DNA from 4 places in the Sphingobacterium sp. Ag1 genome. Region 4 is predicted to be linked to each of the others. Evidence: riboswitches for the same ligand, from Rfam matches in the RefSeq annotation. Region 4 holds a riboswitch; each other region holds the start of a gene.
What was found. A riboswitch is a leader RNA that binds a small molecule or an ion and turns the genes downstream of it on or off. The one in region 4 is predicted to bind thiamine pyrophosphate.
Positions count from the first base shown of each region.

Region 1: another riboswitch for thiamine pyrophosphate. It lies ahead of thiM (hydroxyethylthiazole kinase); the one in region 4 lies ahead of thiS (sulfur carrier protein ThiS).
Region 2: another riboswitch for thiamine pyrophosphate. It lies ahead of AAW12_RS16830 (TonB-dependent receptor); the one in region 4 lies ahead of thiS (sulfur carrier protein ThiS).
Region 3: another riboswitch for thiamine pyrophosphate. It lies ahead of pnuC (nicotinamide riboside transporter PnuC); the one in region 4 lies ahead of thiS (sulfur carrier protein ThiS).

Region 1 covers NZ_LBGU01000043.1:771,411-778,980, reverse strand. The annotation lists gene AAW12_RS20555 (NAD(P)-dependent oxidoreductase) at 1-380, shown strand, start outside; gene AAW12_RS20550 (dienelactone hydrolase family protein) at 499-1,242, shown strand; gene AAW12_RS20545 (hypothetical protein) at 1,276-2,526, shown strand; gene AAW12_RS20540 (VanW family protein) at 2,667-3,509, shown strand; TPP riboswitch at 3,573-3,665, shown strand; gene thiM (hydroxyethylthiazole kinase) at 3,745-4,548, shown strand; gene thiE (thiamine phosphate synthase) at 4,538-5,170, shown strand; gene thiD (bifunctional hydroxymethylpyrimidine kinase/phosphomethylpyrimidine kinase) at 5,167-6,006, shown strand; gene tenA (thiaminase II) at 5,993-6,649, shown strand; gene AAW12_RS20515 (GIN domain-containing protein) at 6,893-7,570, shown strand, end outside.
Region 2 covers NZ_LBGU01000042.1:180,517-188,086, reverse strand. The annotation lists gene trpC (indole-3-glycerol phosphate synthase TrpC) at 1-402, shown strand, start outside; gene dusB (tRNA dihydrouridine synthase DusB) at 589-1,584, shown strand; gene AAW12_RS16850 (lipopolysaccharide biosynthesis protein) at 1,649-3,118, opposite strand; gene AAW12_RS16845 (acylphosphatase) at 3,163-3,444, opposite strand; gene AAW12_RS16840 (amidohydrolase family protein) at 3,563-4,738, opposite strand; TPP riboswitch at 4,966-5,091, shown strand; gene AAW12_RS16830 (TonB-dependent receptor) at 5,146-7,570, shown strand, end outside.
Region 3 covers NZ_LBGU01000044.1:267,858-275,427, reverse strand. The annotation lists gene AAW12_RS21950 (hypothetical protein) at 1-770, opposite strand, end outside; gene pnuC (nicotinamide riboside transporter PnuC) at 757-1,374, opposite strand; TPP riboswitch at 1,430-1,574, opposite strand; gene AAW12_RS21940 (malate:quinone oxidoreductase) at 1,589-3,088, opposite strand; gene fabG (3-oxoacyl-[acyl-carrier-protein] reductase) at 3,599-4,342, shown strand; gene AAW12_RS21930 (acyltransferase) at 4,615-5,595, shown strand; gene AAW12_RS21925 (neutral zinc metallopeptidase) at 5,745-6,614, opposite strand; gene AAW12_RS21920 (PhnA domain-containing protein) at 6,893-7,474, shown strand; gene AAW12_RS21915 (polysaccharide deacetylase family protein) at 7,560-7,570, opposite strand, start outside.
Region 4 covers NZ_LBGU01000031.1:41,646-49,215, forward strand. The annotation lists gene thiE (thiamine phosphate synthase) at 1-404, opposite strand, end outside; gene AAW12_RS07330 (thiamine phosphate synthase) at 365-982, opposite strand; gene thiC (phosphomethylpyrimidine synthase ThiC) at 979-2,793, opposite strand; gene thiS (sulfur carrier protein ThiS) at 2,839-3,045, opposite strand; TPP riboswitch at 3,105-3,200, opposite strand; gene AAW12_RS07345 (alpha-L-rhamnosidase) at 3,361-6,003, shown strand; gene AAW12_RS07350 (PLP-dependent aminotransferase family protein) at 6,070-7,482, opposite strand.

The DNA.
Region 1 (7,570 bases), on a different contig from region 4:
TCAAACATCTTGGCGAAAATGGACAGGGAATTGCCGCCAAACTTGCGATCAACTATTTTCTTTCAACGATCTATCAAGGTCTCGCAGAGACGATCTTATTTTCAGATAAACTGGGAATTCAACGGAGTGATATGCTCGAAATCATCAATGATAGTGCCAGTGGCAGTGGCGCAACAAAAGTCAAAACGCCTTTACTGGTGGAAGAAAACTACAGTCCTGCTTTCGCGCTAGATCTTATGCTGAAAGATATTCGACTGGCGCAACAAGCCGGTGCCGAATATCCCCTCCTCAAGACATTACTCGATACCTACGGAAAAGCACACGACCAAGGTCTCGGACAACTCGATGTTATTGGTATTATTGAATCCATAAAGTCGTAACTTCAGGTTGGCGACAGCGGAAAAAATATACATTGAAAATTATATTTAGTTGAGATGGACTCCAAATTAGGTTCATTTCTGATCACATAAAATAATGAGCGGAACAAATTATTGACAGATGAAAACAGTTATGACACTATTGATGCTTACTATGGTCACGATGACTACGCAGGCCCAACAATTAAAGCAGGTTTCTTACCAGGATGGTGAACAAAAACTCAACGGCATGGTGACCGCCAATAGGGCAAAAAAAGGCCCTGCTGTCTTAATTCTTCCTGCGTGGAAGGGAATTGACAACGAAGCGAAACAAGCGGCATTGCTTCTTGAAAAAGAAGGTTACATCGCGTTCATTGCCGACATCTACGGTGAGGGAAATATTCCTGCGGACAACACCGCAGCTTCGAAAATTGCAGGCCACTACAAGACGGACTATAAAGCTTATCAGCACCGCATCAAGCTCGCATTAGAACAACTGAAAAAAGAAGGCGCAGATCCGACAAAAATTGCGATCATTGGCTATTGCTTTGGAGGTTCAGGAGCATTAGAAGCGGCGAGAGCCGACTTCCCCGTCAATGCCGTGATCAGTATCCACGGAGGCCTATCCAAAGCTGCCGATAGACCCAATGGTTCCATTAAAACAAAAGTACTCATTGAGCACCCTGCAGCCGATAAGAGCGTATCAAAAGAAGATTACGATGGGCTGGTCAAGGAATTAAATGAAGGAAAAGCAGACTGGCAAATAATTACCTACGCAAATTCTGGACATACGTTTACGAATCCCGAGTCAGCGGAATATAATCCCGTGATGGCCAAACGTGCCTGGGAGCACACCTTATTATTTTTGAAAGAAGTATTAAATTAAATAGCAAAGTCAACAACAGCAATATCGACCCAAATGAATTATAACGCGAAACTGCACATTTATCCGATTATCATTCAGTTGTTGATATTGCTGTTATATAGTCCCATTGCAGCATCGCAAACAGTAAAATCGTTAACAATAGCTAGCCCTACACAGGCAGTTCTGTTTGTAACCAATGAGTCCGATAAATCAACTGATTTTATCATGCGTTTACACGAAAAAAATGCTGCGGCGATTTTCAAGCAAGTACCTTTTAGCACAACAAATTTACTGGTCACAAAAACCGATGCAAAAAAACTTACATTTAGCGTTAAAAATCAACAATGGACCATCGATGTATTGTCATTGAAACAACGTCATGCCATGATCTTGTTTGATGGCTTAGGCAAACCCAAGATCATATACGATAGTAATACCTATCTGGCAGCAGCCAAATCCATATTAAGCAACAACACACAAGTTGCGTCAAAGAATCCTTCGTCACAATATAATGCCCAACATTTCTTTGACTCCATTGCACAAGTGCAATTTATTCCATCCAGGCAATATGCAGCGGCTATTATCGCCAATACAGCTCTCCCTCTTTACTACAGTCAGCGTAAAAATCAATGTGACGGCACGTACGTCATGCAGCAGTTTTCCGATGAAAATGAGGTGGAAACTGGAGCAATTGTGACGACTGTATATGAAGAAGGCAAAGAGCTCACATCCAACAATCTTTCCGGCGGAAATAATTATTTCAGCAAAAGATGCTATAATCAATTCGGACTTATCGACTCCATACAGTACCTTCAAAACAGCAAATGGAGCAACAGCACCATTTACCGTTATCTCCCAAACGCCATTGTTTCCTACGATCCAACATTACAAACAGCGACAATAGACCACTTGAACAGCAAACTCCAGGTTGTAAAAAGTGAATCCATTCATTTTTTATACCAGCGGATAGATTGGACCATTTACAGTTATGACAAACAGAATCGCATTAACGAAGAGGTGTCGGGCAGAAATGATCAAAGGGAAAGTCGGGTCCGTTATGCGTATAGCGATCCGAAAACAAGTGATTATATACTACGCCAAACCTTCGACCAAAATGACCAACTCACAGCGGAAATCAAGCGATCCTACCGGGCCAACGAAACAGTTGATGAATTCTACTTCAAGGGAGTATTGCAACAAAAATCAATTGTAAAAGATTTGGGAAACTGTACGTATGAAAACTGGAACTATAACGGGCATGGGAAGCTCACGGGCAAATACGTACAAACAAGAAAACCGCAATAGACATAGACCGAAAAGACAGTATACACCCGATGGAACAAAAGTTCTACCTCCTTATACAGTAAAAACGCAGGACAAAATCAAAAAAAGCGGCAAAAGATAGATTTCTGCATTAATTTTGATAGCGATAAATAAACATCGTATTGAAAAAAAGAAAACTGATCAGTCAACAGCACCCCATACTCTATTTTTTTGCAGTATGGGTAAGAAGAATGCAGCGAAAAGCCGTCTGGCTATTTGACGACAAAAAATACAGCACAGTTAAATCAGCTGAAAAACTTCCCTTTCGTATTAAAAAGCATCAGTCTGTATTATTAAAAAAGCTGGGCGAAAATAATATGCAATTGCAGATCAACAAAGTGACCAACCTAAAAATTGCAGCAGCACAGATCAATAGCATTCTGATCAGACCGAAGGAAACCTTTTCATTTTGTAAACTCGTGGGGCTTCCCACCGTAAAGAAAGGGTATCTGCCCGGCATGGAGTTATCCTTCGGTGAAGCAAGGGCGGGTATTGGCGGTGGAATCTGTCAAATATCCAATCTCATCCATTGGCTTGTTATCCATAGTCCACTCACCGTCAGCGAACGTTATCATCACTCCTTCGATCCTTTTCCTGACGATGGTCGTGTTTTGCCATTCGGCAGTGGGGCTACCGTATTTTATAACTACCGTGATTATCAATTCACCAACAACACGCCTTACACCTTCCAGATCAACCTCTGGTTTACAGAGAAATGTTTAGAGGGCGAATTGAGGATCGATCAGGAGCTGGATTTTGCATACCATGTCTTTGAAAAAGAACATCACTTTCTCAAAATAGACAATCAGTTCTTTCGTAAAAATGAGATTTGGCGCGAGAAGTTCTTAAAGTTTCAGGGTGGAAAGATTTTAGAAACAGAACTTTTAACCAAAAATTTCGCCCGAGTCACCTACGTCCCTACCCTGTATACTGAAATTAGTGCCGATCAAAATACGACCGATTAATTCAGCGAGCGAAGTGATCGAAAAATGATAAATATGAAAAGTCCACTTTTTTGTTTAAGTTTGGTATGGCTTTGGGGGTATTCTGTATAGAATTGAGATAGTCCCTTTGAACCTGATTCGGTTTATACCGGCGTAGGGAAAAGCAAAAATCCACTGTACAGCATACTCCTTCTGCACAGGCTATCGCTCTTCTTCCCCCCAAGGCCGCACCGTACATCTTAGCACATGTAAAAGAATGGAAGATTCAATTATCAATTTATTAGCGCAGCTGAGGGTTGAAAAACCCCTTGTACACAACATCACAAACTTTGTCGTGATGAACAATACCGCCAACGCACTTTTAGCCCTAGGGGCGTCCCCTGTGATGGTTCACAGTCCTTTAGAAGTACGCGAAGTTGTCGATATTGCGCAAGCTCTTGTCATTAATATCGGCACCTTGAGTGAAGATACAGCCGAAGCTATGCTGGTTGCTACCGAACATGCCAATACCATTGGACGGCCATGGGTACTTGATCCCGTGGGTGCCGGAATATCGGCATTCCGCAATGATTTATTAGCCAATCTACTTGATCTCAAACCAACGGTTATTCGGGGAAATGCATCAGAGATCATGACGCTGTACAATTTCAACCAACCGAACACAAAAGGAGTCGACAGCACGACAGCTAGTAAGGATGCACTCCGATTTGGCCAATTATTGCAAAAACAAACCGGCTCCATTATCTGTATTTCCGGAGAAGTAGACTATATTCTTTCCGAACAATACAGGGTTGAAGTCTTTAATGGCGCCCCTTTAATGACGCAAGTAACAGGACTTGGCTGTAGTGCTACTGCACTTATTGGTGCATTTCTAGGTGTTACAGACCAATATGTTGAAGCAGCTGTTGCCGGCGTGTCCATTTTGAGCTTGGCTGGAGAACTCGCGGCCCAAAAAGCCACTGGCCCGGGTACCCTACAATTGAACCTCTATGATGAGCTCTATCAGCTCAATGCAGAACGTCTAAAATCAAAGCTCAAGATCAAATGTTATGCGCATTAATCCGCTTTTTCCCTACCCTTTATATTTGGTAATTTCTGAGCGGGACTGTTATCCTCAACATTGGCTCAATGTCGCCGAAGAAGCCATCATTGGTGGAGTCGATCTTATTCAATTACGCGAAAAAGCTGACGATCCGGCCACATTTTTGGATAAAGCCATCCGTTTGAAAAAACTGACCGATCATTACGGTATTCCGCTCGTGATCAATGATGCCGTAGCAATCGCTGCAAAAATCGAGGCATGGGGAATACATGTGGGGCAAAATGATGTGCAGCCGCTCGCTATTCGCGAAAAATATGGTGACAAATTAACCATAGGCTGGTCCATAGAAGCTGTTCAACAGCTAGAAAGTCAACAAATGTGCGCTGTCGACCACCTTGGTGTAAGCCCCATTTTTTCAACGAGAACAAAAGTGGATACGGTAACCGAATGGGGAATTTCGGGTTTAAAGCAACTTAGGACTAGGACGGAAAAACCATTGATTGCAATCGGCAGCATGAATTTGCAAACCGCTGAACAGGCTTGGAAAGCAGGTGCAGACTCCATTGCAGTCGTTTCGGCCATCTGCCAAAGTCAAGATCCCAGAGCGGCCAGTGCACAACTAAAAGAACTATTAAAATGACAAAAGATAAAAAATACCGTGTCCCTACTGTACTCAGCATTGCAGGGTTCGATGGTAGTGGTGGAGCAGGCATACAAGCAGATACCAAAACCATATCGGCATTAGGTTGTTATGCCATGAATGTTTTAACTGCCTTACCCGTTCAGAACACACAAGGTGTAAGAAATATTTATGAAATCCCCACTGCAGCCGTCAAGGATCAATTGGATGCGATTTTTGACGACATCTATCCCGATGCAATCAAAATAGGGATGGTACACCATATTGAACTTGTGGAGCTTATTAGCAGCTATTTAAAAGAATATAAAGGGCCTATCGTATTTGACCCAGTCATGGTATCGACCAGTGGACACAAGCTCATTCACGATGATACGATTCAGGCCTGCATTGAACTTCTTTTTCCTTTGTCCACGTTAATTACACCCAATTTAGATGAGGTAAGTGTCTTAGTAAACGAAGTTATTGACACTGTTCAGAAAATGGAAAAAGCGGGAAAGACCTTGTTGGCCAAAGGTTGTCAATCCGTACTGATTAAAGGCGGACATCTCCAAAGTCAAGAGTTAACATCCTTATTGTTCCAGCACACGAATTCACCAATTGAATTCAAATCACAAAAAATTAACAGCAAAAATACACATGGTTCCGGTTGTTCGCTTTCTTCAGCAATTGCGAGCCATTTGGCACAAGGCGTTGGTCTCGATAGCGCGGTAGATTTCGCATTGGCCTATATACACGCAGCAATAGCCGGTAGTAAAGATCTTCTTATTGGCAAAGGAAATGGGCCATTAAATCACTTCCACAATCCGATTAAACTTATTCAATATGAACTGGACTGATCATGCCTGGGAATCCATAACAGCTATTTATTCGGATATACTTACTATGCCGTTTATTGTTCAGCTTAGTGATGGTAGTCTTCCCCTGGATAAATTTCAATTTTACATGCAGCAGGATGCTTTCTATTTAGAAGAATTTGGCCGTGTGCTCGCCTTTATAGGTGCAAAAAGTGCGGATAACCAACAAGCATTGGACTATTTCGAATTTGGTCGCAATGCGCTTCTTGTTGAACGGGCATTACACGAAAATTACTTTCGGGAGTTTGGTTTAAGTCCTGTCGACGAGAACAACAAGATCCAACCAACCTGCCATCATTATGTACATTTTCTCAAAAGCGTCGCCGCTTTCGAGAGCGTTGAGGTCGCAATGGCGGCAACACTTCCCTGTTTTTGGATTTATAAAGAGGTCGGAGACCACATTGTATCGACAGCAAATACGCAGGGAAATTCCTATTCAAAATGGATAGAAACTTATAGCGGTGACGATTTTGCACAAGGAGTTATCAAGGCGAAAGACTACGTGGACAAAATTGCAGCAGAAACTACTGCAACAAAACGGGAGAAGATGCGACAAGTATTTGTAACAGCTTCCCAATTAGAGTATCAATTCTGGCTAGCAGCCTACAAACGAAGGGTATGGTAAACAAACTATTGTCCGATACCGAACAGTTGATGTTCAAAAATGAGCACGAACTAAAATAGGACTCAGCAGCAAAACTGGTGTTAACCAATATTTTAGACGGATTTAAAGTTTTGGCATTACTATTATACTATAAGTAGCCGTTAACAATAAGGTGTACATATAATAAGCACACAGGATAAGATAAAAGGGAAATTAAAATGAAACTTTAAGCAGTAATATATCTAAACTAATAACAGAAAAATAATGAAAAGAATCTTAACCATTGCCTTTATTTCATTTTTATATGTAGCTCAGGCACAAGAACGCGAAACACGTAAGATCACTGCTCCAGATGGCATTTCATCGGCAACTTCATTACGTGTAGATTATATTTACTCTAATCGCAATGAGGTTGTTGTTGAAGCAGATAATCCCGAACATTTATCCCTCATCGAAACGACTGTAAAAAACGGTACACTGTATGTACAGTATAAAAGAAACAGTTCAATCAGAAATGCGAGAAACAATCGCGTAACTGTTTACTCAAGCAAGATACCGACACGCTTTTCGGCATCATCCAGCAGTTCGATCTATACCGATGAAACGATTAAGGCAAACAAAATTTCTGTAGACGTATCCTCCTCCGCAAAAATATCGCTTAAAAAATTAATTGCTGATGATATCAACCTTTCAACGAGCTCTTCTAGCAAGTTAACGACAGATGTCAGCAGTAAAAATTTGCAAGTATCGGCAAGCAGTTCGTCTAAGCAGGAAATTGCGGGTAGCGCTTCAAATTTAAATTTGAACACCAATTCATCCGCATCGGTTGACATGAGCCGTTTCTCGACAACAAATGCCCAAATACAAGCCAATTCGTCTGCAAATGTAACGCTCAGCGTGAAAGAAAACTTACAGGGAAATGTTTCTACATCGGCAAGAATT
Region 2 (7,570 bases), on a different contig from region 4:
GAAGCAAAAGCGTATGGCGCAGACATCATCCTTTTAATTGCAGCATGTCTGAAAAAAGAGGAAGTTCAGGAATTTGCAGCCTATGCGCATCAATTGGGTTTAAATGTCTTACTTGAGGTGCACAACGAACAGGAGCTATTAGATAATCTTTTCGATGACATTGACGCAATTGGTGTCAATAATAGAAATCTGAAAGATTTTTCAGTCGACATCCAGCATTCTTACGATCTCCTAGACAAAATACCAACAGAATATATTAAAGTATCTGAGAGCGGTATAGCTGACCCCTCGACAATTAAAGCCTTGAAAAAAGCAGGATTCCAGGGATTTTTAATTGGCGAAAATTTCATGAAGACAGGTGATCCTGGACAAGCTATCAAAGACTTTGTAAGAGAAATATAGGGAAATCGAACTCTGACAGCAGAAGGGCGGTACGTTCATTTAATTATCGATTTGGCAGGGCTGGCGATTCAAGCCGTCAACGTTTCAACAGGGTCTGAAGAGATCAAAAATAGGCTTTAAACTCGTGACAGTGAGTTAACTTTATACTAATGCCAAATTTTGTACCTTTGTAAAAAATTATCGAAGATGTCGGTCAAGATTGGTGAAAATATTGATTTGGGTAAATTCCCTTTGTTATTAGCTCCGATGGAGGATGTAAGTGATCCTCCGTTTCGCTATGTGTGCAAACAGAATGGTGTTGATTTAATGTATACTGAATTTATTTCTTCGGAAGGGTTAATTCGGGATGCTGCAAAGTCAATTCAAAAATTGGATATTTTTGAGTATGAACGTCCTATTGGCATCCAGATCTTCGGTGGAGATATTGAAAGTATGCGTCAGTCTGCTGAAATCTGCACAAAAGCGGGGCCTAATTTAATCGACATCAATTACGGCTGCCCTGTTAAAAAAGTAGTCTGTAAAGGAGCTGGCTCATCCCTGCTACAGGACATCGATAAAATGGTTGCAATGACCAAAGCTGTCGTTGAGGCTACGGATTTACCCGTAACGGTGAAAACACGTCTTGGCTGGGATGACAACACAAAAAATGTATACGAAGTTGCTGAAAGACTACAAGATGTAGGAATCAAAGCACTGGCTATTCATGGACGTACGCGCGCACAATTGTATAAGGGTCAGGCGGACTGGTCCATGATTCGGGATATCAAACGTAATCCGCGTATCAAAATCCCAATTTTTGGCAATGGCGATGTGGACTCTGTCGAAAAAGCTGCAGCATGGCGCCAGGAGTTTGAAGTGGATGGCATTATGATTGGCCGTGCAGCAATCGGATATCCCTGGATCTTTAGAGAAATCAAACATTTTTTCAATACCGGTGAACGTTTAGAAGGACCTACCATTGCCGAACGTGTCGAGGTTTGCCGAACACATCTCAACAAATCCATCGAATGGAAAGGTGACAAATTGGGTATTTTTGAAATGCGTAGGCATTATGCGAATTACTTCAAAGGAATCCCCAACTTTAAAGAACACCGCATGAAATTAGTCAGCTTACAAAGCCAGGCAGAGATTCTTGAGGTACTTCATGAAATTGAACACAATTTCTCAGCAGAAATGGTATAATCCTGAAGTCTGCGATTTATAAAGAAAAAGGTCGTCCTAAGTTGACTTAGGACGACCTTTTTTATTATGCATCTTTCTTGAGGAATCGCTTGAGCTGATTTCGTTCCATCAAAAATACACCTCCAATGTAAGCAACTAAAAGCCCATTGCCAATAAAGACATTATGATGAAACACAAAGTAGGAAAGGTAGGAGAAACATATTCCCGCAAATATATATATCAGGATCTTTCCCAATTTATAAGGTATAGGATAATGTTTTTGCCCCCATACATAAGATAGCACAACCATAGCAAAGTAGGCTAAAAATGTGACTATTGATGCTCCCACATAGCTGTATCTCGGAATCAGATAATAATTTGCCACGATGGTTATTCCCGCGCCTACCAATGAAATATACAAAGCGTACCGCGTTTGATCAGAAAGCTTATACCATACCGAAAGATTCATATAGATGCCCAGCAGCACATAATTGAACAGCAACAAAGGAACAATGAATAATCCAGACCAATATAAGTCACGTGTTTCCACATTTCCTTTAATAAAATACTTCAGCCAGTCAATATTCGCTGTAATCCCCAACATGACTAACATCATGGCAATGACGAAATATTCCATAATTAACGCATAGGTCTTTTTCGCATTTGCATTTTTTGCATAAGAAAAGAAAAATGGTTCTGCCCCCAATCGAAAAGCCTGAACAAAAATGCTCAGAAACATCGCCAATTTTCCAACGGCTCCATAGATACCCAAATCGCGATCACCAATATCCTTAGGCAGGTAGATTGGCAATACAATTTTATCTAAATTTTCGTTGATGATATAAGAAATATTGGCTATTAAAATCGGAAAGCTATAGGATAGCATCTTTAAGATTAGCTGCTTTTCGGGTTTAAAATAAAACCCTTTCATTTCAGGCAGAAGCAATAGAAAGGTCGCCGCACTTGCTACAATGTTGGAAATAAATACATAACCTATCCATTCATTTCTATACCAGCCGGAACACCAAGTGCCCAAAGCACCACCATCTTTTATCAAATAGGGAACTAGCGCAATAAAGAATAGGTTAAGAATAACCATAATACCGATGTTGGCCAATTTAATAGCACCAAATCGAATAGGCCTTCCCTCCGATCTCAATTTCGCAAAAGGAACAATAGCTAAAGCATCCAATGCCAATATGAGGGCAAAATACTTCACATAGCTCTCGTAATCGGCATTATAGGTTCCCTTATTCAACCAGCTACCAAAAGTACCCGCAAAGACAAAGGCCGTTATAAAAAATAATGTTGCCAGAGTGGCAATGACGATAAAACTATTATTGAAAACCTGCTTCTTATCCTTTTCTTCGACTTTTTGGAGAAACCTAAAAAAAGTCGTTTCCATACCAAATGCCAAAACAGCATTGATCATGGACGCCCAAGCGTACATATTGGTAAATATTCCGTAGGAAGCAGGTGGATATTTGAGGACATACAATGGCGTCATGACGAAATACAGCATACGTGCTATAATCGTACTCAGACCATAAATCATGGTCTGTCCAGCGAATTTTTTGAGTACTGACAAGGCGAAAAGACTTAAGATTGAACTCTTTTAACTACTTCAAAATTGGAAAAGCCCTTCATTTCGCCTTCCTTTACCTCAACACTTTCAACAATTGCTCCCTCGGGCCCTTCTTGGCAGAACTCCAACAATGAATCCAGTGCAAAATCATCGCCCTCGCCCTCGATATAAACAGAACCATCTTTTAAATTGACAACAAAGCCCCTAACACCGACCTGATCCGCAACCGCCTTGGTTGTCAATCTAAAAAAGACTCCTTGTACTTTACCTCTTATTGAAATATTCAAATGTTTCATCTGTAACTTATTTTTTCTTCCATCGGTCAGATGGAACTTACCATGACTATAGTTTCGTTATTACAGCCATGGACGATTCAATAAGAGCAAAAGTACAGAAGTTTTAGGGAATTAAATACTACGCTAAACGTTTTACCTTAACATCTTCATTTAGGCGCATGTGTTCCATCCCTTGCAACAACACAATCCCTGGTTTTTTACCCACTTCGAGTGACCCAAATTCATCCTCAATGTTCAACGCGATAGCGCCATTGATTGTAGCCCATTGAATGGTCTGCAAGAAATCGAGATCTTCAAAGTGCGCATGCAATACCTTTAGCTCCTCCAAAATAGACAATGTGTCGTTTGAAGCTAAACTGTCCGTTCCGATTACTAAACGCTGTCCGGCATTCATAAAATTCTGAACCTTTGGTAATGTTCCTTCAATATAAAGATTGGCCTTTGGACAAAGACACCACATCACATCACGATCCATGCGCTCTACAAAATCCAGATCTTTCAGCGAGGTATAGGTATTATGAACCAACAATAATTTATTGGGGTAAGGTAAATAAGGAAGATAAGACTGAATCGAGTTTCTTGCCTGTGCCTTAATCGCATCGGCGTTTTTCCCTATACTTTTATAAAAGTCCAAGAACTCTCCCATTTTATAACGGAACAATTTATTCTCCTCTTCACTTTCTTGATTGTGAATACTGATAATATTTGTTTCCGGAACCATCTTCTTGAATTTTTTGAAAAGGACCTTCGAACAAGAATAGGGCGCGTGCGGCGTAATGGATACATGCCCATTCCTAAACTCCTGCGTCAACGATTTAGCCTCCTTTAACTTAAAGTCCGCTTCTTCAGGTTCAATTCCGAGTACCTCCACAAAGGTGTGATATAGGAGCTGTGAATCTTCTTTCAATTTTGAGGAATTATCGGTGTTGGCATGATCTCCGACTGCGACAATACCATTTTCGTACATCTCTCGATCGGCTTTTGCCATAGCCTCGTCTATTTTTTTCATCGACGCCGACCGCGTTGTCATCACCTTACTGAGAAAGCTCGGAAGCCCTGTACCTTTAGGAACAATACCTTTCATATGCGACAATTCAATGTGGCAATGTGCATTGATAAAACCTGGAATTATCACTCCTTCATATTTCTCAACCTTCGCTTTATCTGAAGGTGTAAATGAAGTTGGGTCATAGATACCTTGAATTACCCCCTCCTCATCCACCGAAACAATGCCATCTTTTATTGGCATTGAAGTAATCGGCAGAATATAATTAGCGCTTAAATACTTTAACATTTTATCTCCTCACTATCAATTTAGTAACTAAAAATTTTTGACCTGTATGAATACATACCCTAGTAGAAAAATTCATGCCAAGGTACCTAAAAAGAACAATAAATACCAAAAACAACAATTTGCACAAAATTTTAACCAAAAAGAAATAATAGCATAAATACCCTCTTTTGTATTTGTCATAAATTACTTCTTTATACTTCATTTCAATTTTAAATTTATATATTCGCAGCATCGAATAGGGGTGCCTTGTTTTGTCAGGAACACAAATAAAGGCTGAGATTATACCCAACAGATTAAATTCTGTACACCTGATCCAGATAATGCTGGCGTAGGGAGAGGTTAGTTAAATAGTGCGGTCATAGTAACCCCTTGCTATGATTTGTTTAACTCAAACAAAATACATTACCATGATCAAATTTTTGATTTGTAGCTCCTTAGCTACTATTTCAAGCCAAATTGCCATTGCGCAACAAAATCTGACAATTAAAGCTGTAGACAATACCAATCAGACCCCTTTGCAGTATGTTTCCATATCCATAGATGGACAAGCATCCTTCGCTGGCCAATCGGACACAAATGGACTGATCAAACTATACCGTATCAATACAGGTAAACACCAGATTCAGGTATCTTCTCTTGGATATAAAACATGGAGCCGAAATGTGGATGTTAAAGACAATTTGGAGCTCACCGTAGCATTAGAACCGAATACCATTCAAATGGAAGAAGTGCTTGTTCAATCTACCCGTGCCAAAAGGAATGCCCCAACAACCTTTAAAAATATCTCCAAAGAAGAAATAACACGTAACAACCTCGGCCAGGATATCCCATTTCTTCTAAATCAGACCCCATCCGTGCAGGTGAATTCCGATGCCGGTGCGGGCATAGGTTATACAGGAATGACGATCAGGGGATCCGACAATCAACGAATCAACGTAACACTCAATGGAATCCCCCTAAATGATGCGGAGAGCATGGGTTCCTTTTTTGTAAACCTTCCCGACTTTGCCTCTTCTACCGAGAGCATCCAAGTTCAGCGTGGTATTGGGACCTCGACGAATGGTGCCGGATCATTTGGAGCCTCATTGAATATTCAGTCCAATACTCTAGTAGAAACCCCTTACGCAGAACTCAACAATTCATTTGGCTCTTATAATACTTGGAAAAATACGGTCAAAGTTGGTACCGGACTAATTGACGACAAATTTGCCTTCAATGCCAGATTATCTCGAATAAGTAGCGATGGTTACATCGAAAGAGGTAGTTCAGACTTACAATCTTTCTATGTGGACGGAGGCTATTATGGCAAAAAACATATTTTAAAAGGAATTGTATTCTGGGGAAAAGAAAAGACCTATCAAGCCTGGAATGGCGTTCCTGAACCATTGATTACAGGAGATCGGTCGCGCATGGATGATTATGCTGATAATGCACTCGAAATTTCCGGTGCCGAGAAGGATCGTTTCATGAACGCTGGCCGGAATTATAACCTATACACGTATAAAAATCAAACAGATAATTATACGCAGAAACATCATCAACTTCATTATACCAATATACTGAACGACAAATTGACGCTCAATACAGCCTTACACTATACAAGAGGTTATGGTTACTATGAAGAAATGAGACCGGGAGATAAACTAAGTAAATACGGTTTGCCTAACGTCATCATTGGTAAAGATACCATACAAAAAACGGATCTTGTCCGCAGGAGATGGCTGGATAATTATTTTTATGGCATGACCTATGCCCTGAATTACAGACCGAATGATCAACTTGAAATGACTTGGGGTGGAGCTTATAACCAATACAAAGGAAAACATTATGGCCAGGTGATTTGGGCACAGTATGCATCGACAGGTTTTCTTGACGACAAATATTATTATGGGGAATCACAAAAAAATGATTTTAGCAATTTCTTAAAAGTCGATTACAAACTAGAAAAATGGATATTAATGGCCGATATTCAATATCGGAATGTAGATTACCACATGTATGGTGATGATGATAAGGTAAAAAATTATAATTATCATCCTAAGTTTAATTTCCTGAATCCTAAAGCCGGTGCAACTTATCTGCTAAATGACCATTCAAACGTATACGCTTCTTATGCCTTTGCACAAAAAGAACCTGTTCGCAAGGATTTTATAGAAAAAAATAGCGCCTTACCAGATCCTACCCCTGAGAAAATGCAGGACATTGAATTGGGTTATCGTTTTATCAATGAAAAATTCAACATCGGGTTGAATGGATATGGCATGTTTTACAAGGATCAGTTGATTCCAACCGGTGAAATCAGCGATACGGGCTCCCCAATTCGACAAAATGTCAATGATAGCTATAGAATGGGTCTTGAATTCGATGGATCATGGAACATCAGCAAACAGTTCAACTGGAAAGCAACCGCTAGTTTCAGCCAAAATAAAATTAAAGACTTTGAAGAGGTCATTGGCGATACAAGGATATTTTATTCGAAAACAAACATTGCTTTATCGCCAGGAACTATTTTGTCAAGTAATTTTTCTTACACCCCAATAACATCACTTACATTTTCGCTTCTATCCAAATTTGTAGGAAGACAATACCTGGACAATTCATCTGCGAAAGAAAGAAGCATTTCCTCTTATTTTGTCAACAATCTGTTAGCAAACTATAACTTTACAGCATTAGGTATCAAAAACATCAGTGCAACCTTACAGGTCAACAATATATTGAACGAGAAGTACGAGGCCAATGGCTATACCTTTGGCTGGATGGAAGGTGATACCCGGAAATATTATAATTTCTATTTCCCACAAGCGCCAACGAATTTCTTACTGGGCTTGAATT
Region 3 (7,570 bases), on a different contig from region 4:
TCCCATTTAGATTGATTGCTTTTCATTACAAACAGTTTTTCAACCAGATCCAGAAAGCGTTTGTGCATGCCCATAAAGTTTGCCAATAAAGTCAATTCTGCAAAAGGCATAAAGGGATATTGGTACAACGGCTCGCCACGTGCACTTTTTGCCGCATCAATCTCAAAAGACTGCCTACCATCGACAAGAATGTCTTCAAGTGAAAAAGAATGCGAAGCCGTAGCCTCCAATCCAAATGTATCCCAATCATAGTGAATCAGTACATGATCCCGATCGACAAAAAATGACTTGATCAGTGGTTCACCCTTTTCATCCAATACGGGTTTTCCCGCCTCCTGAATTGCGGCATTTAATGTGAAGTGGGTTAAATGCGGTGCTCCGGTAGCGTATCTCCAGAAACCACGGAGTCGATAGTGGTCCCCTTCACGCGTAGCAGTACCAGATGCCTGTCCACTACCCCCGAAACAAACCCGATCCGTTTCGAAAATTTGATTTCCTATAAGGGGATCAATAAAACCGACAAAGAGATTTGCTCCTGAACATAACGTGACTGTCCAGGCTAATCCCCCATCCCAATAAGCCAGCTCAGCCAATAAACTGAGTCCTTCAGGTACACTTAACCCCAATCCACCTAATGCACGGGGAACCCAAATCTTAAACCACTTCCGACGGTAAATCAGCTGCAATTGTCCATCTGACAACGTTTTCTGCTGAATTCCTTTTGCCTGATTATCTTTCAGTATAGCGATATCTTCGCTATTGAATTGCATATCTTTCTTCACGTATTATTCTCCTCCAATTAAAATACCCACTAAATGCCATAACAAATAAAAATAACGTCAAGCCCGAATAAAGAAACAGCCCTTTATGGATCAGTAAAGGAATTGCCATCAGATTACTGATATTCAACAATATCCAGTTTTCTATCTTCCGCTTTGCCAATAACCACATCCCTGCCCAAGCTGTACAGGAAACTGCAGAATCCCAAAGCGGTACATCAGAATCTGTTAAGTGTACCAATCCGAAATAAAACAAGAGAAAACCGGCGGCACAAATTCCCCCGACTATCCACCATTCTTTCGGCTCACAGTGTGTTATGGGCGTAGCTACGTCACGACTATATTTCCAATAGATCCAGCCATAGATGCTCATGATCAAATAATAGAGATGTAGCAATATTTCGGCATATAGTTTCGCATGGAATAATACGTATACAGAAATTAAGATCCCAATAATCCCAAAAATGTAATTGATGGATTTATTTTGCCGGGAAAACCAAACTTGTAAAACACCAAAGGATACCCCTAGCCATTCCGCAATGGTGGCCTGTTGAATCTGTTTTATAAAAGCTTCGAGAATTGTTTCAGAAGTCATCGCCTTGTTTATTATTTCGTGTCATTCATAATAAACCTATGGGAGAGAAACGGCTATTTTGATTGAAATTAAATCCCTACGCCAGCATTACCTGGATCAGGTATATAAAAGCGATTGTACAAGGAGGTACAATCGCTTCTATTGGGTATAATCTCAGCCGAGAATGACCACGGTCATTCCAAGCACCCCATAAGTATATTTTCGGTCGAATTGATTATTCTATAGCAATCAATTTCAACGCTTTGTGCGTACGCGTACGCGTTTCTTTACAAAGTTGCGCATCGTCGTTCAATGATTTCCCATGCGAAGGAATCATCTCACGTAGTTTTTTACGGTATTCATCTGATTTGGCACGTTCAGGAAAACATTTCTTCAACAGGCTGATCATAATAGCAACAGAAGTGGAAGCCCCAGGAGACGCTCCTAATAGCGCAGCAATAGAACCATCGGCACTAGACACTACCTCTGTACCGAATTCCAAAATTCCACCTTTCTTTTCATCTTTTTTGATGACCTGAACACGTTGCCCTGCTTTTTCAATGACCCAATCTTCCAATTTAGCTGTAGGCATAAATTGTTTTAAGGACTCCAGTTTATCTTTAGGTGACTTCATGACTTCAGTAATAAGATACTTCGTCAAAGGTAAATTATCAAGTCCGGCTGATAACATCGGACGGATATTAGACAATTTGATAGAAGCCGGTAAATCGAAGTAAGACCCCTGTTTTAAGAACTTCGTTGAGAAGCCTGCATAAGGTCCAAACAATAAGGCTTGCTTGCCATCAATATAACGTGTATCCAAGTGCGGTACCGACATTGGCGGCGCACCGACAGAAGCTTTACCATATACTTTCGCATGGTGTGTATTAATGATCTCTTCATTCACACAACGTAGCCATTGGCCTCCCACCGGGAATCCACCATAACCTTTTGCTTCTGGTATGCCGGATTTTTCCAACAATAACAAGGAGTGACCACCGGCACCAATGAATACAAATTTTGCTTTGATTTCTCTCTTCTTTCCTGTCTTTAAATCTTTGACTTCCACTTCCCAACGACCATCGTCTTCACGATCGATGTCAATTACTTCGTGGTTTAAGGAAATCGAAATATTTTCTTTATTTTCAAGATTTGCGATCAAATCACGCGTCAATGAACCAAAGTTCACATCCGTACCGAGATCCATTTTTGTTGCAGCGATTTTTTCGTCTGCCGCACGTCCTTCCATCATTAATGGAATCCATGATTTCAATAATGTTGTATCTTCCGTATACTCCATTCCCTTAAACAAATTTTGGGTCGTCAACGTTTCCCATCTTGTTTTTAGAAATTTAGCGTCTTTTTCACCAAAAACCGCACTCATGTGTGGAATGCTACGGATAAAATTTTCAGGTTGTGCAATAATGCCTTTATCAACAAGATAGGACCAGAATTGCTTAGACACTTCAAATTGCTCGGCAATTTTCACTGCTTTATCAATCTTGACAGAACCATCTTTCTGTTCGGGGGTATAATTCAACTCGCATAAAGCAGAGTGACCCGTGCCAGCATTATTCCATGCGTCAGAACTTTCAGCAGCCACAACATCCAAACGCTCAAGAATTTCAATATTAATGTCTGGGCTTAATTCATTGATTAGAGTACCCAAAGTAGCACTCATAATACCGGCGCCGATTAGAACAACGTCAACTTCTTTATTTGATTTTTTGCTCATGTTTTTGTGATTGATGCAAATTTAATATAGTTTTTGGTAAACGTCCAAGTCTTTTGTCAAAAAACTGTACTTTTTAGAACCACTTATTCAAAAATACCATTGATTTATTAAAATAATCCTAAGTGAGCGATCGCTTACCGTAAAATTCTAAAATTGTTTATTAAAAACACTCCCCTACTCCAAGATAAACACCAGGTCAGCACACAATGTTTTTCTATTTTAACCCGTTATTTATCGAAAGATTTTGTGTTATAATATAGTTTTAACATTTTTGCAGAACATCGACGGGCAATAGCGTATACAGTAGCTAAAAAAAGATCATGTATTCGCTCATACGACGGCATCGGTAAAACACAGGCACTGTGGCATAACCAAGATAAACCAAACGGAAACGAGTTCATATATCGTCTTGAATTCCAAGAACAAAAGGACTGTGAACGAAAGACAGCGCGTGGAAAATGGCCATAAATGCCTTGGCGTGAATAATGGAAGAACAAATAACTTATACAGATGAAAATACTTGAAGGAAAAATTGCTTTGGTAACAGGAGCATCAAAAGGAATCGGAAGGAAAATTGCAGAAGTGTTTGCACAACATGGTGCTAACGTCGCTTTTACGTATCTTTCTTCTGTCGAAAAAGGACAGGCACTTGAACAGGAGCTTCAAGCGTTCGGCACCAAAGTAATTGGGTATCGCTCTGATGCTTCAAAATTTGAAGAAGCAGAACAATTAATCAACGCGATCGTTGCTGACTTTGGCGGATTGGATATCGTTGTCAACAATGCCGGCATCACAAAAGACGGCTTATTAATGCGTATGACCGAAGAGAATTGGGATGATGTATTAAATGTCAACTTAAAATCTGTTTTTAACGTTACAAAAGCTGCTTCGAAAATTATGATGAAAAACCGTAAGGGTTCATTTATCAATATGTCATCAGTTGTTGGTGTTCAGGGAAATGCTGGTCAGGCAAATTATGCTGCATCAAAAGCTGGTATCATTGGGTTCACAAAATCGGTCGCTAAAGAATTAGGTTCTCGTAATATCCGTGCAAACGTAGTTGCTCCAGGCTTTATACGTACCGAAATGACAGATGTACTGGATCCTAAAGTTGTGGCAGGATGGGAAGCCGGAATTCCATTGAAACGTGCTGGCCAACCAGAAGATGTTGCCAACGCATGTCTTTATTTAGCATCTGACTTATCGGCATACGTAACCGGACAGGTTCTTCCTGTTGATGGTGGTATGTTATAAAATATAACAGGCTAAGGTCAAGTTTTCTTACCTTGACCTTAGCCTGTTCTCTAGTTATACTTCACGACCTATCCTAATCTATCCCCTCTATTCCGGTTATACTGGACAAAGACACTCTACTTCTCCTTCTGTTTATAGAATTCTCTGTCTCCAAATGCCCGTATTGTTAATAATACCAAATATCTTCAATAGGCTTCTGATAAGAAGGAATCTATAGATCGCCTCCAATATTTACAAATTTTCGTTAATTTTGTCGATCAAATTTAAATGCTATGGCGAACTGGAAGGATTTTTTTGAAATTAAAACCGAAGATGATTTTAATCAGCATTGTTTAGATACCTACCGATTCCAAAGCCAGCATTGTAAGGTTTATCGTGACTATATCAAACTCCTCGGCAGAGAAAAAGACCTTATTCAGCACTACACGGATATTCCTTTTATGCCTATTGAATTTTTTAAGACGCAACAGGTTATTGCTGAAGGAATGGAGGCTGAAATCGTATTCTCGAGTTCGGGTACAACGGGTATGGTCACCTCAAAACATTTAGTCGCTGACCTCCGTATTTACGAACGCACTTTCCGTCGTATTTTTGAAGACTTCTATGGTCCACTAAGCAATATTGCCGTACTTGCCCTTCTACCATCATACCTCGAAAGAAGTGGTTCATCTTTAATCTACATGATTGATGATCTCATGAAGCAAAGTGAGCAACCTGAAAGCAATTATTTTCTCTATAACCACCAAGAGCTTTACGATACACTTGTGGCGCTCAAAAATAAAGGCACAAAAACAATCCTTTTCGGCGTAACGTATGCCCTACTCGACTTCATTGAACAATACGCTTTTGAATTTCCTGAACTGATTATTATGGAAACTGGCGGAATGAAAGGTAAGCGCAAGGAAATGGTCAAACAGGAAATCCATAAACTCCTGGAAGAAGCCTTTTCCGTCCATGGAATCCATTCGGAATATGGCATGACAGAACTACTCTCACAAGGTTATTCTTTAGGTCAGGGAATTTTCCATTTTCCCAAATGGATGAAAATCTTGATTCGCGACACCAATGATCCATTGAGCCTAATTCCCATGAATAAAACTGGTGGTATCAACGTTATCGACCTTGCAAATCGTTACTCGTGTTCATTTATAGCCACGCAGGATTTGGGTAAAGTATATCCGGATGGATCTTTTGAAATATTAGGACGTTTTGACCAAAGTGATATCAGGGGATGTAATTTGTTGGTTCAATAATGATCCAACATGATTCAGCACGGGTTTTGTGATGATTCTTTATATTCCCAAATAAATGAAAGCGTAGGTGGTGAAACACATAGGGCAATTAAATTAAAACACCTGTTCATGATGTGTGAACAGGTGTTTTTTCATTCGAAATATGATCTTTATTTCAGGCTCGGATCTTCAAAGGTATTGCCCGATCGCATATCCCCCGAATCATATCCCTTTTTAAACCATTCCATACGTTGAGCGGACGTACCATGCGTAAATGATTCAGGAACAGCATAGCCCTGTGCTTCTGTCTGTAATTTATCATCTCCCACTGCTTCGGCGGCTTTCATACCGTCCATAATGTCATTGTAATCGATTTTTATATCGGTATATTCATTGAGATAATGCGCCCATACTCCGGCATAAAAATCGGCTTGTAGTTCGGTCATCACAGAGATCCGATTATTTTCACGTTCACTCATTTGCCCACGGGCCTGATTGGTCTTTGGTAATAAACCCACCAACTGTTGGATATGGTGTCCAACCTCATGGGCAATTACATACGCCATGGCGAACTCTCCCTTTGCCCCAAATTTATCCGACAGTTCTTTACTAAAGCTCAGATCCAGATAAATCTTTTGATCGCCAGGACAATAAAAAGGCCCGTAAGAGGCCTGTCCCATGCCACAACCATCCGTTTGTGTACCACCATCATAAAAAACAAGGGTAGTAGGCGTATAACTCTTCTGCATCTGCTCTTTAAACAGCTTAGTCCAAACATCCTCTGTACTTTGGAGTACAGTCAAGGAGAATTCGGTTAGCCTTTTTTCTTCAGGATTCAATTCACGTGGTTGCCCCGACTGTTCTGTCTGCGCCCCCATATTTTGAGCTTGCTGTAAGAGTTGCATCGGATCTCCACCCATCAAAAATCCAATGACCAAAACAATAATTCCACCAATTCCTCCTAAAGCAATTTTTCCCCCCCCCGACATTCCTCTGCGGTCTTCAAAATTACCACTTTGTTTACCTCCTTGCCATTTCATAGTATTTCTATATTACAGTTAATAATCTTTTCTAATGTTGGTTAAACACAAATTCGGTACCAATGTTCTACATGAAGTTGATTTATTTGAATAAAAAACTCACGCTACAATTTACATCATAGCTCGCTCATATCATAAATTTACCGGTAAGAAAAGATAGTCATTAGCAAAAACAACGCTTTAAAGGGACAAAAACAGGAGTTATTCCCTCAGTCGTGATATTCGTCATTGTACATCAAAACAAATTTGGCTAAGTTTGGGCTTTCAAAAAAACTGACATGAAATTAGAAGAACAATTACAAGCGAGAGCTGGCGGAAAATGTGAGCTGACAGGCGAAGATGCCACTTTAATTGCTTATACATTACCACCGGAAATAACATCAAATTTGGACAATACTTTACTGATTTCAGAAACATTGGTCAATCAGCTCAACAAAACGGAGCAATTAAATCCGGACGATTGGAAATTCCTTCCAAATGCAATGTGGTCCGAGAACCCATCGGTACAAATTGTATGCTGGCGTATGTTAAACCGACTAAAAAATGAAGGTTGGGCGTCTGAAGCATTGGATATTCTATATTTAGACGATGAGACACTAGCTGAAGCTAAGAAAACTGGAGATCATGAAAATGATGGCTATGTTTCTTTTCATGAAGATAGCATCGGGCAACGACTTTTAGAGGGTGATACTGTTGTTCTGACAAAAACGCTTGACGTGAAAGGCTCCTCTTTAAAAGCGACTTTAGGTACCGTGGTTAAGAATATTAGACTGGTAGCAGACAATATCGAGCAAATTGAGGGAAAGATTGAAGGCCAAACAATCGTGATACTGACCAAATATCTCCGTAAACAAAATTAAAATAGACTTTTCGTCTAAATAATTAAGGCTTAAACTGGGGAACTCCTGTTTAAGCCTTAATTATTTAAATAGATACTAGTTGCCACTATTGCGGAT
Region 4 (7,570 bases):
AGTTTTTGCTTTGTCGTGGTATAGGTGAATGGCCCGAGCCCGATATAGTCACAACGTTCACTTATTCTTTGTTTTACATCCGCAAAGCTATTGGCTGTACCGCCGATTATTTTTCCTGCACCCAATAGGTGCCGGGCAGCTGTTACACTGCAGTCGTCCAGTCCCAAGTGCACCCCATCAGCGTCTACGGCCGCTGCAAGCGAAGGATGGTCATTGATGATACAGCTGGCACCAAATTCGGTACAAACCTGCCTGATCTCTTGGGCGAGCGCATAAAGATCTTTTTCCTCGGCTTCCTTCCATCGGATCTGTATCCATTTGGCCCCAGCATCCAGCGCTTTCAGCATGTTATTTTTTTGTTCCCTTAAAGTTTTGCCTTGTGAGATATATTGGAGTCTTTCCATAGTTTTTGTTTGCATGCAATAAAATTTTGAATAGGATCCCGATGTTTCCATAAAGTGCCATATAAGGCAATTCCATCTGCACCTTGCTGCATCGGAATAAGACAGTTGTCTTGGTTTATCCCTCCAAGACCGATGAGACGAACAGCAAAGTTGGTACGTGACGGGATTTGACCGAGTCTTGCATTATGCGTTCCATACCCCACTTTTGAGATGCTCGGAAATAATGGACTGAGAAAAGCATAGGCCCAACGTTCATCAAGGCTATTGAATTGATCAATATCATGCACAGATGTTGAACAGATTGTTGTAGGCAATAGTTGATTTGCAGGTCCATGCAGTCTACTTTTATCGTTCAAGTGGATGCGTGCAAACCCAAGCTCAGCCGATAGATGCGGATGTGAGTGTAAAACCAATCTGTCGCGGTATATAGGAGCTATAGTTTCTATATATCGCGACATTTGTAAGTCTGTAAAATGATACTTACGCAAATGCAGAATATCAAGCCCTTCCTTAAACAACGCTGCTATAATCGCCTGTTCAGAACGAATTGTTTCTGCTGCTGTCAATGCAATAATCATGAATAGATCTCTTTTCCTTGTGCGATGAATTCCTGCGATTTTTCCAGCATTCCCTGGGCGGCACTATCCCTGATTTCCTGCGTTATTTTCATTGAGCAAAATTTGGGACCGCACATGGAGCAGAAGTGCGCCACTTTAGCCGCGTCTGCCGGCAATGTTTCGTCATGATATTCTCGTGCGGTATCTGGATCAAGGGAAAGGTTAAATTGATCTTCCCATCTGAATTCGAATCTCGCTTTACTCAAGGCATTATCACGATATTGTGCACCAGGGTGTCCTTTGGCCAAATCGGCCGCATGGGCAGCTAGTTTGTAAGTAATTACACCGTCTTTAACGTCCTTTTTATTTGGTAGGCCCAGGTGTTCTTTGGGGGTCACATAGCAAAGCATTGCACAGCCATACCAACCGATCATAGCCGCTCCGATGGCGGATGTGATATGGTCATAGCCTGGAGCAATATCTGTTGTTAAGGGACCTAAGGTATAAAACGGCGCTTCGTCGCAACAGGCCAATTGCTTATCCATATTCTCTTTGATCAATTGCATAGGGACATGGCCCGGCCCTTCGATCATCACCTGAACATCATGTTTCCAGGCGATTTTGGTGAGTTCGCCCAAGGTTTCGAGCTCCGCAAATTGAGCTGCATCGTTTGCATCTGCAATAGCTCCGGGGCGAAGACCGTCGCCAAGTGAAAAAGCCACATCATATTGTTTCATAATTTCGCATATTTCCTCAAAATGGGTATAGAGAAAATTTTCTTTGTGATGAAAAAGACACCATTTGGCCATGATAGAGCCGCCTCTGGAGACAATTCCAGTAACTCGGGATGCCGTGAGATGGATATAACGAAGCAATACGCCGGCGTGTATGGTAAAGTACGAAACACCCTGTTCGGCCTGTTCAATCAAGGTATCTTTGAATATTTCCCAGGTTAAATCCTCGGCCACCCCCTTTACTTTTTCGAGCGCCTGATAGATCGGTACTGTACCGATTGGGACTGGCGAGTTACGGATAATCCATTCGCGGGTTTCGTGAATATTTTTGCCAGTGGATAGATCCATGATGGTATCAGCCCCCCAACGACAGGCCCATACCGCTTTCTCAACTTCTTCCTCTATGCTTGAACTTACGGCGCTGTTGCCAATATTGGCATTGATTTTAACAAGAAAGTTGCGTCCGATAATCATAGGTTCACTTTCAGGGTGATTAATATTATTGGGTATGATTGCTCTTCCAGCGGCGATTTCTTCACGGACAAATTCGGGCGTAATAGCCTTGTTGGGAGTTCGGGCTCCAAAATTTTGCCCCCGATGCTGATGATCCATTCCAGGGGTACTAGCTTCCAACTGCTCAATACGTTGGTTTTCCCGGATAGCAACATACTCCATTTCCGGGGTAATGATGCCTTGCTTTGCATAATGTAATTGGGTGACATTCTTGCCGGCAGAGGCTACTTTCGGTTTGTGGCTATAGGCAAATCGGAGTTCGTCCAACGTTGGATCAGAAAGTCGTTTCTGTCCATATTCAGAGCTGATGCCAGTCAATTGTATGACGTCCTGACGATCCAAAATCCACTGTTCGCGAAGGCGTGGGAGCCCCTTTCGGATATCGATCTGGACGGTGTCATCCGTGTAGGGGCCAGAAGTATCATAGATTGTTACCGGCGGATTAATTTCGATCTGTCCATTCGTTAATTTGGTTGGGCTCAAGGAGATTTGACGCATAGCGACTTGAATAGGAAATAGTTTTCCGGCTACAAAAATTTTCTTTGCATTTGGAAAGGGGGATTGCGTAATTGTTTCAGCTGTCATTTTTTCTGTATTGTGGTGAATTACTCGGTTGATTTTTTTGAAAGGCTATCCGCCCTGAGATGCGGTGATTAAGATAATCTGATCATAAGGCTTAACTGTCGTCGTAGCCCAGTCCTTTTTGGGGATGACTTGGTTGTTGATGGCTACAGCCACACCCTGGGTTTTGCCAGATAATTCCAAAAGTAACAAGCCTTCAAGTGAAGTAAGTGCGGGATCGAAAAATCGAATTTGATGGTTTATTGTAAGTTCCATTCCTTAATTTTTTTGGTAAAACTTTAGGAATGGCTGCACAAAGGCGCAGCAATGCACCTTGTAGACAGCTCACTTTTCCCTACGCCAGTATGATCCGGATCAGGTTCTAAGGGTAAAATCTCAGCCTGCATGAGCAGACACCCCTAAAGTTGCGACTAATATAAGGTTATTTTTATGAAAGTTGCAAGAAATTTATTTTGCTGTCTGAGGTATATCGTGCAGGAAAGGACAGGTCACTATGTGGAAAATATTTGATATATTAGATTTTTAAATCAGCTAAAACAATTTAACAACCACCAAGAATAGTACCTTTTCATGCGTAGGATTTTATTAACAATACTGTTGTGTATAGCGAACAACACTTATGCCCAACCTAGAAGCAACTGCATCGCCGTACAGTTGACGTGCGAACATCTGGTCAATCCATTGGGTATCGACGCAACCCAGCCGAGACTTAGCTGGCGCCTTGAGGACCAACGTAAAGGTGCGGTACAACAGGCTTATCAGATCCTTTTAGGGCAAGATTCGCTGGCACTACTGAAGGAGACGAAAAATAGCTGGGATAGTGGCAAACAGCTCAGCTCGTCCATGTTAGTGCCCTATAACGGCGTACAGTTAAAGCCACAGACCACGTATTTCTGGAAGGTTAAGGTCTGGGATAAGGATGGTATATCAACAAGTTCTAAAATAGCATCGTTCGAAACTGGAATGATGGGAATGGACCTTTGGAAAGGAAAATGGATTAGCGACAATAAGGATATTCATGCGCGAGAAGCGCCTTATTTTAGAACAGAATTTAAGATAAATAAGCCGATAAAGTCTGCGCGCGCGTATATTGCCACTGCAGGGCTATATGAGCTTTCCATGAATGGTCAACGCGTAGGAGACCATCGCCTGGATCCAATGTATACTCGATTCGACCGGCGTACATTATATGTCGTGACGGACGTAACCCGGCAGCTCCAACAAGGAGAGAACGCTATTGGCGTTGTTTTGGGGAATGGCTGGTATAATCACCAACCACTAGCGGTTTGGAACTTTGATAAAGCACCGTGGCGGGCCCGACCAACATTCTGTTTAGAGCTGAAAATCGTTTATACAGATGGTACAGTAGAAACTATTGTTTCAGATAAGCAGTGGAAAACAGCTTCGGGACCAATTAATTATAATAATATTTACACTGGTGAGCATTATGATGCAAGACTGGAAATACCCAACTGGGACAAACCTAAATATGATGATTCAACTTGGCAGGCTGTTCAGTATAGAAATGCGCCATCTGCACATATCGTTTCCCAACAGATGGTACCGATTCGGCTCGTGAAGTCCTATAAGCCCAAATCAGTGACAAAGATAGACCAACGTACTTATGTTTTCGATATGGGCCAAAATATGGCTGGGATTACAAAAGTTAAAGTCAAAGGAGCTGCAGGGACTATGCTACGTATCAAGCATGGTGAACGATTGTCGGCAGATGGGCGTCTTGACCTGTCCAATATCGATGTTTATTATCGGGGCGATAAGGAAAAGGAACCCTTTCAAACGGACATTCTGACCTTAAGCGGTCGTAATGATGAGTTTATGGCAAAGTTCGGTTACAAAGGGTTTCGTTACGTCGAAATTAGCAGTAGTGCGGCAATTGCATTGGATAGTTCGGCTGTGACCGCTTATTTTATGCATAGTGATGTGCCCTCCATTGGACAGCTCAAGACGTCATCAGCGTTGGTCAACAAACTATGGGAAGCGACCAACAATGCCTACTTGTCCAATTTGATGGGCTATCCGACAGACTGTCCGCAGCGCGAAAAGAACGGTTGGACAGGGGATGGCCACCTTGCGATTGAAACAGCTTTGTACAATTTTGACGGGATAACAGTTTATGAAAAATGGATGGCGGATCATCGTGATGAGCAACAGGAGAACGGTGTCTTACCCGATATTATTCCAACTGGGGGATGGGGTTATGGTACAGCGAATGGTTTGGATTGGACAAGTACCATTGCCATCATTCCTTGGCAGATCTATCAGTTTTATGGAGACCCACGTGCATTAGAAGAATGCTATCTTAATATCAAACGCTATGTCGATTATGTCGACGGAATTAGCCCATCTGGGTTGACAACGTTTGGGCGTGGAGACTGGGTGCCAGTGAAGTCACAGTCCAATCTGGAGTTGACCTCCTCGATTTATTTTTATGTGGATGCGACCATCTTGGCTGCTACGGCTAAATTGTTTGGTCACACAGCAGATCAACAAAAATATGAACTGCTGAGCAGAAAAATTAAGACGGCCATCAACGCTAAATTTTTAGATGCTTCCAAGGGTATTTATAGCAATGGAACACAGACTGAACTGAGTGCTCCACTCTATTGGGGTGTGGTACCTGACGAAATGAAAGCCCGGGTTGCAGCCAACCTGAATAAGAAAGTGGAAGAGACCAACTTTCACTTGGATGTCGGAGTATTGGGTGCAAAAGCATTATTGAATGCGTTAAAAGATAACGGTTATGCAACGACAGCCTATAAGGTTGCGGTACAAGATACCTACCCGTCTTGGGGATGGTGGATTGTAAATGGCGCGACAACATTGTTGGAGAATTGGGATTTAAAAGCAATCCGTGATATTTCAGACAACCACATGATGTTTGGCGAAATCGGTGGTTGGTTTTTTAAATCTATCGGTGGGATTCTGCCGGATCCTAAACAACCTGGATTTAAACATGTGCTCTTAAAACCCATCTTCCCCCAAGAACTGAAAGAATCTTCTATTTCTTATGATTCACCCTACGGTAAAATTGTTTCCGAATGGAAGTTAAAGGATAAAAAGATTGTTTATGATATCCAAATACCCGCAAATGCCACGGCGACATTTTATCCGCCGGATAATGTTAGCATTAGCAGTAGGGATGTCGTCCAATTGGACGCTGGTAAACATAGGCTGGAGCTGGAACTCAAGTAATCATAGGCTCCGATCTGTTGTTTCATTGCCCCGACCGTTGGTATTATGCTCTTATCATGTTATGTATTAGAGTGCTGTCGCGAGTTTGCCCAGCTGTTTTAATTTTAAAGCGAGTTCATTGCTCCAGGGCAAACCAATACAGAGACGCATGCAATGGTGAAATTGATCCTGTAAGGTGAAAATCCGCCCCGGTGAAATGCTAATCTGTAGTTTAAGCGCATAGTTATATAGCTTGCCTGTATCGATGTGTTTTGGAAACTCGACCCATAGGGCAAGTCCACCCTGTGGACGGCTAATTTTAGTGCCTTCCGGAAAATGGTCCGAAATGATAGCAGCGTAGCGCTGGTAGTTTTCCGTTAATGATCTACGAAGTTTACGCAGGTGGTTTTCATACTTTCCAGTTAATAGAAAATTTCCAACCGCCTCATTGATGATCGCCGTAGATGACAGGGAATGGATCAGTTTTAGTTTGATAATCTGTTCTTTGTATTTTCCAGGAGCAACCCATCCGACACGGAAGCCTGGAGCCAACGTCTTTGAAACGGATCCACACCAGAGGACATTGCCATCCCGGTCAAAAGATTTGCAACATTTGGGGCGTTGGGTGCCAAAATGGAGGTCGCTGTAGGTGTCATCTTCGATTAGCGGAATTTGGTGTTTTGACAGCAATGCCACAATTTCCCGCTTGTGCTCATCCGGCATGCAATAACCCAAAGGGGTGTTAAAATTGGGTACCAGTAAACAGACTTTAATTTGGGGCAACAGATTTTTGAGGGCTTCAATGTCTATTCCTATGATGGGGTCCGTAGCTATTTCCAGCACTTTAAGCCCTAGACTGACGGCAAGTTGAAGGATACCCGGATAGCAGGGGCTTTCCAGAGCCAGTGTATCTCCAGGTTTGGTTAAGGCCATCAGACACAAAACTAAAGCATTCATACAGCCGTTGGTGGTAACGACATCATCTTCATTTAGATTTCCACCCCAGGCCAATGAACGTACGGCCACCATACGACGTAATTTTATATTGCCTTGCAAGGGTTCATATGCTGTGCCACCATCGCTGAGCTCCCGTGTAGCGAGGACGATTTCTTTTTTTAATTTTGCGGTAGGTAGGAGACTTCCGGAAGGAACACCGATTGAAAATAAGGTTAAATCACGACGACCCATGGTTGAATACACCTTATTCATCAATTGATCCGGTTCTCGGTTGTTGGCGATTGGAATAGGTTGACTGGCTGCCGTCAACGGAAGCTGCAAATAGTTTGGAGGACTAACGAAGTAGCCGGATTGGGGCTTGGACTGTATAAGAGAACGTTCTTCCAATGCTAGAAATGCCCTTTTTGCGGTATTTATACTGATACCGTGTTCAGCGCTTAGGTTCCTCACCGAAGGTAGTTTTTCGCCAGCTTTTAAGACGCCTGATTTAATCTTATTGGCAATATTGTCTGCTATTTCATGATACAAATAGTCTTTTTTCATCAAATAAGGATTAGTGTTCGTCTTCAAAGGTAACTGTGTCCATTGAATTATCAAAAACTGTGACTGTGCTTAATTCTTGTAATGGACG